DNA from 2 places in the Pseudoalteromonas sp. NZS71_1 genome. Region 2 is predicted to be linked to the other one. Evidence: predicted binding sites of a transcription regulator. Region 2 holds the regulator's gene; the other holds the start of a gene.
What was found. Region 2 encodes sigma-54, which starts transcription at its own class of promoters, with help from an activator protein. Its sites were predicted from a motif close to GTTGGCACGNNNNTNGNNT; they were not measured.
Positions count from the first base shown of each region.

Region 1 (4,219 bases), on a different contig from region 2:
AGAAGACCTCCCTGTTTTACCACAAGTACTGGTAGAAAAAATTCACACTACCGCTTTCGAAAGTAACTTATTTGAATTAGAAACCATCAAAACACGCGCTATTGCTTATCAGCAATATCAACTTGGCGCAGGAAAATCAGGGTTTATACATATCGCGGTACATATTTTAGCGGGACGCTCAATTGAGCAAAAACAAATGTTAAGCGAACTGCTACTTTCATGCTTAAAAACATACTGCAGAGCATCAGACAGTTTAAGCGTAAATATTTACGATATTGAGCATGAGATATACCGTAAAAATTAGTTAACTCTTGTAGTTTTGAGCAATAGAAGTAAACACTAGTAAGTAAAAAGCCCCAATAGGGGCTTTTTTGTCTTCTGAAATCAGATGCAGCTCATTATTATTTACAAAACAGAGCATGAATAGCGTCCGATCTAACGCTGGAATTTAATAGTGCATTCGCACTCTTTCAAATTTAAGAAAGCTTAGCTTAATCTATGGATTAACTTTATTTAAATTATATTTATTATTAGGGGTAAATAAAGAATAATAAATTACACGATATTAAATTCATGTAGCATTAAATAATTTGAGTAGGTATTTTTTTGGAAAGTTTGTAAAAGTGGTGGCCCCTCCCAGACTCGAACTGGGGACCTAACGATTATGAGTCGTGTGCTCTAACCAACTGAGCTAAGGGGCCAACTTTTATATAACTGCTAGGCAGTTAATTTTTGAAGCGTTCAGTCACAGAGCGACTAAAGCGGGTTGCAGTATAAAAACTTTTTAGGTGCTTGTCACTACCAAACACCTTTATTTTAACAATCAGTAAGCTAACTGCTTAAATAGTAATCTTTTAGGTGGGTATAAGCATAAAATGTAAGATATTTCCCATGATATTTTCTGCATTAAATTATAAAAACCTTCCCCCCACATGTAGTCTTTTATATTTAACGCTCTACTTTTTTAAGTAAAGCTAACATATATGTGTAGGCATACAAGGCTGTAAAAAATATGCTTGGGGCTACTGTAAGTGCCAAATTAGGTGTCTGATTAATTACATTCACCATAATCACTAAGCTCGATTGAACAGTAATCGGAATAATAGGCGCAAAAAGTACACCTGCTATTTTTTTGTTACCTAAATACGAGGCGCTAGAGTTAATTGCATTATTGAAGCTTTGTCGTATTGCTACGTTTTGTGGTGTTTTAGAATGAAACATACAAATAATTGGAGTTACAAACGCAAGCGTTACATAACTAGACTTATACTTGTTGACGACCTTTTCTAAAATAAAAGTAAAAAACAGCGTTACAAATCCACTATACAAACCTTGTACTAATGCAGCTTGAAACGTGACAGATTTAGCAATATCTGCCGAACTATTTGCCCAGTAGGCCCAACTAAAATAAAAAACGAATGACACAACGCCTGACAGTATAAGTCGAATATTCAATTAGCTACCTCAATATGCGTAAAAACTTGGTTTAATGATAACACTAGAAGTGATGGTAATATTGCCACTTAATAATAGAGCAATTAATCGCGTATTGTAGATATATAAACAAACTAATGTTAAAGACTTCCTAAATGGCATCAATACAGAATCAGAACACTGCTGTTAGTTAGAAAGCTTAATTGAAGTAAACGATAGGTGTGGCTGAGGGAATGTTGGGAGTGAGTTACAAGAAATAAATCACTTAGTTTGAGTCAATTAAAAATTAGATTTTGATAAAAAATATTTACTTTAAAAACTGATATTGTGAGCCGATCAGTACTGAAGTTTTTATTTAGCTAAACCTCAGTAGTCGGCTTACACAATATATAATCTGTCATTATTTTTTCGCAATAATGTAGATTGCATGTATTAACCCTGGGAAATAACCTAGCAGTGTTAATAAAATATTTAACCAAAAATGCATACCTAAGCCAACTTGCAAAAACACACCTAATGGCGGTAATAAAACCGAAAGTATTATACGAATAATATCCATGACTAAACTCCATTTAAATTAAGCATTAAAAAGACGTAAAGCCCAGTGTTAGTGGGCCTTAACTATACTGTATTATTCAGCAACAATAGCTAGTTTATCAACTACGTCACGAACATCTTCAGCATTTTTAGCAATTTTAACTGCTAGTTGTTTTTCAGCTTCAGACTCTACTGAACCGTTCAGAGTTACAATACCATTGTCGGTATCAACATCGATGTCTGTACCACCAACTTCTGAATCAAACAGGAAGCGAGTTGTGATTACAGTGGTGATTTTAGCGTCCGTTAAGTCGTTATCATCATCGTCCATCATGTCTTTGCTTCTATCTTTTGTGTCCATGCTTTTAACAACGGTAAGGCTGTTTTCAACATCAGATACGCCATCTAGGCTAAGTACAAGTTCTTCTGCTAGCTCTTTATCAAGCTCGCTATTAACTTTACCTGTAAGTACTACCTTGCCATTTTTTACATCAGTGTTAATGTCAAAGTTGTTTAGATTAGTGTTCATAAGTAGAACTGTTTCTGCCTTACCATCAATCCAAGCATCTTTACTTTCGTTTTCCCAGCTGTTTGCTTGGGCACCCATAGCCGTAGTACCAAGAACTAGAGCTGCGATAATAGATTTGTTAAATGTTTTCATAATCTTTCTCCTTTTGATTAAAGACACTTTAACTAATGCGAGCTTTAGGCCAACTTTATTTATATATATATTTCAATAACTTGATGTAACTTTGGGATAAGGCACTATCTATAGCTGTGTAACTATTTACAGGCTACTCGGTAAAACTTTCTCAAATAGTGAAAATAACTAGATAATTGCATTTTTGGTTAATCTATCGTTAATATAACAAAACATAAAACATCATTTAAAATTAAATCATTGATAATTAAGGTTATTATATTTGGTGCGTGCTTTGCATATAAACATCAAGAGCTGTATTAATAGTAAATATAATAAGGAATGCCCCATGTCTGTAAAAGTCGAAGACCGCCCAATAGAGCAAGTACGCGAACAAGTAATTGATCAATTAATTTATAATTACAGTCATGGGGTTATTTCTGTTGATGCATTTGAGAGACGCTTAGATAACGCGATGGATGCACCTAATAACGAAGCTCTTTTAGCCTTAGTAGAAGATTTAACACTTAATACTGATCAGCAATATAAAGCAGAAAAACAATCGCAATTTACACCACATTATAGTGCACAACAAAACAGTGATGATGATTTTACATTACGCAGCATTTTAGGCTCTAACGAGCGAAGCGGTCAGTGGGTCGTGCCAAAGAATATATATTTGAGTAACTTTATGGGATCGGTGGTGCTAGATTTTACCGATGCCATTTTTGCGCATCAAAATGTAACTATTCACGTTAACTGTATTTTTGGTAGCGATGAGATTTACGTACCAGAGCATGTAAATGTAGTGTCTAAAATGTTTTGTATTTTAAGTAGTCTTGAAAATAAATCTGTGTCGCTTAACAAACGCCAAGGTCCTACTATTCATATTGAAGGAAAGGCAGTTATGGGATCGGTTGAAGTAAAAATAAAGCGCACAATTAAAGAAAAATTTATGAGCTTTGCAAATGAGCTAAAAACCCAGTTTGGCACGGGTAATAATAGCCGCTAACTATAATTGAGTAGCAGCACTTTAGCGTGCTGCTTGGTATTTTATTATAAATCGTTATTTCGCTCGCTTGGTATGTCACTTAAATACTCTACAAATTCCACCTCAAACCCGGCGGGATCAATAAAGTAGACATTCTTTCTGAAAGGATTCTCGCTACCTTGCTTGCTTACTGTAAAACCCACTTTATTTAAGCGCATTACTACTGCGCTTAAATTATTAGTTACATAAGCAAAGTGTGCAAAACCAATTTGATGGCCCGATAAGTTTCTGTTTTCACCCTCACCATGATCGCTTATCGCAATGTAATGCGTGTCATCTCCAAAGTGTACCCAGCGTCTTGGTTTTCCATGCCAATCGCCTCTGCCCTCACTTCTAATCGACCAATGTGGAAATACAGCGCGATAAAATTTAAGCATGCTATCTATATCACTCGCGACTAAGTTTACGTGCTCTAAATGCATAATGTTGTCCTATCAATTAAGTTAGGAGCACGATAAAACCTCAAGCTAACTTTAGGTAAAGCGTTATTTAAAATTAATTCGATTTAATAAACACATAAAGGAACATAATGACTTATTAATTGCTCATTATTATTT
Region 1 covers NZ_JADYXM010000005.1:105,561-109,779, reverse strand. Annotated here, with positions in the region: gene I6F43_RS09875 (5-carboxymethyl-2-hydroxymuconate Delta-isomerase) at 1-304, shown strand, start outside; tRNA gene I6F43_RS09870 (tRNA-Ile) at 625-701, opposite strand; gene I6F43_RS09865 (hypothetical protein) at 949-1,455, opposite strand; gene I6F43_RS09860 (YqaE/Pmp3 family membrane protein) at 1,835-1,993, opposite strand; gene I6F43_RS09855 (BON domain-containing protein) at 2,066-2,632, opposite strand; gene I6F43_RS09850 (LiaF domain-containing protein) at 2,961-3,623, shown strand; gene I6F43_RS09845 (VOC family protein) at 3,668-4,084, opposite strand.
Region 1: a site for sigma-54 is predicted at 2,668-2,686, ahead of I6F43_RS09855 (BON domain-containing protein). Genes of this name have one in related genera too.

Region 2 (4,219 bases):
AGCCTATGACGAACAAGGTAAAATTAGCCACAAAGTCACTGCGGCTAAAATGGAGCTATATCAACAATTAGGTTTTACGTTTTTTGAAAAACCTATTTTTACTTTATATAACGAAAAGCAAACGTGGCAAATAAATGCAGACGAAGCAACATTATATGAAGACAAACAATTAATTTTAGAAGGCAATGTGGTTGCCAAAAACTTAACCGATAACGCCATGATAGACAAAATCAATGCTGATAATATTCAAGTAGATATAAAGCTATTAACAATGCGTTCGGAGCAACCCGTTATCATCACTGGGCCCAATTTAAAAATCACTGGTAAAGGCCTAGAAGCCGACTTAAAAACCGAAGTGATAAAACTAATTAACCATACGCGAACCATATATTATGACCAATAAAATATTAAAATCACTTATTATTCCTACACTTATACTAGCGTTTAATAGTAGTGCTGCAGAGCAAAACACGCAACCGGCTGCAAATCAAATTTCAATAAGCGCCGATAAGCAAGAAGGTCAATTAAAAGCTAATGTCGGAATTTTTGAGAAAAACGTTGAAATTATTCACGGTAACCGCCGTATCACAGCCGACCGCTTAGAAGTACATAAACGCGATGAACTTGGCGATAATAAACAATTATTAATTGCTACAGGTAGCCCTGCGCACTTTGAAGAGAAGCAATCAGATGGCACGACTATGAGCGCCAGTGCTGACGAAGTACGTTATGATGTATCTAAGCGTTTTTTAACGCTTGTTGGTAATGCACAAGTATCGCAAGCGGGACAAAAAATAAATGCTAAAAGCATTACCTACGATATAGAGCAGCAGCTAATCAGTGCCGAAAAAGATGAAAACTCAACTGACCGCGTTCACACAATTTTAGTGCCAATCGAGACTAAAAAAAGTAAAAAAAGCGACAAAGGTCAACCATGAGCACATTAAAAGCAGAGCTATTAGCAAAGAGCTATAAAGGCCGTGAAGTTGTAAAAAACGTCGGCCTTGAAGTCAAAGCTGGCAGTATTGTTGGCTTACTTGGCCCTAACGGCGCAGGTAAAACCACCACGTTTTATATGATAGTAGGACTTGTACCTAGCGACAAAGGTAAAATATCGATAGACGATAACGATATTACTCTTTTACCTATGCATAGTCGTGCTAGATTAGGCATTGGCTACTTACCGCAAGAGTCTTCAATATTCAGAAAGCTGACTGTTTATCAAAACTTAATGGCCATTTTAGAAACGCGCAAAGAGTTAAATAAACAAGCTAGAGAAGACACTCTCGATAAATTATTAGATGAATTTAGCATACAACACATTCGTGATAGCCAAGGTATGGCATTGTCAGGAGGCGAACGTCGTCGTGTTGAAATAGCACGTGCGCTGGCAGCAGATCCTAAATTTATATTACTGGATGAACCATTTGCAGGTGTTGACCCTATTTCGGTATTAGATATAAAGAAAATAATAGAACATCTTAAAAATCGTGGGATTGGTGTATTAATTACCGATCATAACGTAAGAGAAACCCTTGATGTTTGTGAAAAAGCCTACATTGTTTCTCATGGGGAGCTGATTGCATCAGGTACTCCAGAACACGTATTAAATGATAAAACAGTACGCGATGTTTACTTAGGCGAGCAATTTAGGCTGTAACATTTACGCCATGTCTTTAAGCATCTGCTAGTATTAATTATAACAACATAAAAGGATTGTTAGAGATACATGAGGCAATCACTACAGCTGCGCATGGGCCAGCAACTTACAATGACTCCACAGCTGCAACAAGCTATTCGTTTGTTGCAACTCAGTACATTGGATCTCCAGCAAGAAATACAAGAAGCTCTCGACAGCAACCCGCTATTAGAGGTTGAAGAAGCAGACTATTCAGAAGACGCTGCAGGTAAAAACGAGCAAAAAGCAGATACAGATGACATAACTGTTAGCGCATCTGCCGATGATGCTCCAAGCGAATACGAACAAGATAGTGGTGAAGCACTTGCAAAAGACACGCTAAGTGACGACATGGCTATGGATGTTAGTTGGGATGAGTACATGAGTGCCGCCCCAGCATCATCATCGGGTCCGATGCCTGAAGACGAATCAATATACCAAGGCGCCTCTACTGAAACGCTCCATGAGTATTTAATGTGGCAGTTACAACTAACGCCATTTAGCCCTACAGACGAAGCTATTGCTATTGCGATTGTAGAAGCCGTCGATGATTCAGGTATTTTAACACTAAGCTGCGAAGAGATTTTAGAAAGCTTTAATCAAGAAAACGAAGATGATAACGAAGTCGAACTTGATGAAATTGAAGCTGTATTAAAACGCATCCAACTGTTTGATCCTGTTGGTATTGCTGCACGTAGTTTACAAGAGTGTTTGTGTATTCAGCTTAACCAGTTTGACAAAGAAACACCTTACATTAATGAAACAAAAATGATTTTAACCGAGCATATTGATTTATTAGCTGCTCGTGACTATCGTACATTAATGAAGAAAACTAAGCTCAAAGAAGAAGAGCTTAAAGAAGTAATGACATTAATACATACTCTTAGCCCTAAACCTGCAGATACTATTGTAAGAGAAGAATCTGAGTATGTTATTCCTGATGTGTCAGTTAAAAAAATTAAAGGCCGCTGGGTTGTTGAGTTAAACCCAGACAGCATGCCTAAAATTCGTGTTAATAGCCAATACGCGGCAATGTCTCGCACTGTAAAATCCAGTGGTGACAGCCAGTTTATTCGCTCGCATTTACAAGAAGCTAAATGGTTTATTAAAAGCTTAGAAAGTAGAAACGACACGCTATTAAAAGTAACAAATTGTATTGTTAAGCAACAACAAGGCTTTTTTGAACACGGTCCTGAAGCCATGAAACCAATGGTTTTAAATGATGTTGCTGAAATGGTAGAAATGCACGAATCAACAATTTCGCGCGTAACAACCCAAAAGTATATGCACACACCCCGTGGTATATTTGAGCTTAAATATTTTTTCTCAAGCCATGTAAGCACCGAAAACGGGGGTGAATGTTCATCTACAGCAATCCGTGCGCTTATCCGAAAATTAATCGCAGCAGAAAACTCAGCAAAACCATTGAGTGATAGCAAAATAGCGGATATATTGGCTGAGCAAGGAATTAAAGTAGCGAGACGTACAATCGCAAAATACCGCGAATCTCTGGCTATTCCACCGTCAAATCAACGTAAAAGTTTGATTTAAGACGCAAAAAAAAGAGGGTAATGCTTATGCAACTAAACTTAACTGGTCGTCACGTAGAATTAACCGATTCACTAAGAGACTATATTAATACCAAATTTGCGAAGCTAGAAAGACACTCTGATCATATTAATAATGTTCATGTCATTCTCGATGTAGAAAAATTAAATCAAAAAGCAGAAGCCACCATACACGTAAGCGGTGCTGAGTTATTTGCCTCTACAGAACATCAAGATATGTATGCCGCCATTGACTCGTTGATCGACAAGCTCGATCGACAAGTAATTAAACACAAAGAGAAGCTTGCTCGACACTAATATGATGAAATTAAGCTCACTTATATGCCAGGACTGCAGCAAAGCTGCGGTCCTTTTTAATAGCAAAAAAAGAATTTTAGAGTTCATTAGCGAACTTGCTCACGACAAACTTCCGTATTTACCGCAACAAGATATTCTTAATGCTTTAATGAGCAGAGAAAAATTGGGTAGTACAGGTATAGGGCGTGGCATTGCCATTCCTCATGGAAGAATGAGCGGTGCAGAAGAGCCTTTGGCTTTAGTACTCGTTAGCGAAACTCCAATAAATTTTGATGCAATCGATAATCGCCCTGTTGATATTTTCGTCGCACTCATCGTACCAGATGGCGATAACCAGCAGCACTTAAAGACTCTAGCAACCATTGCTGATAAACTAAACAATAAAGATTTTTGTAAACAGTTACGCAGTGCAAAATCAGATACTGAGCTTTACCAAGTTATTGTCAATCAATCATAGTTTTATAAAGGGTGTTAAATGGAGTTAATTATCATAAGCGGCCGTTCTGGTTCTGGAAAGTCGGTTGCTTTACGCGTTGTAGAAGATTTAGGTTATTATTGCGTAGATAATATTCCAGTTAACTTGCTTCCTTCATTAGTTCGCAGTGTGTCTGATAGCTACGATAAAATTGCTGTTAGCATTGATGTACGGAACATCCCTAAACAACAAGATGAATTT
Region 2 covers NZ_JADYXM010000002.1:477,265-481,483, forward strand. Annotated here, with positions in the region: gene lptC (LPS export ABC transporter periplasmic protein LptC) at 1-403, shown strand, start outside; gene lptA (lipopolysaccharide transport periplasmic protein LptA) at 393-938, shown strand; gene lptB (LPS export ABC transporter ATP-binding protein) at 935-1,660, shown strand; gene I6F43_RS05080 (RNA polymerase factor sigma-54) at 1,730-3,229, shown strand; gene hpf (ribosome hibernation promoting factor) at 3,256-3,543, shown strand; gene ptsN (PTS IIA-like nitrogen regulatory protein PtsN) at 3,548-4,000, shown strand; gene rapZ (RNase adapter RapZ) at 4,019-4,219, shown strand, end outside.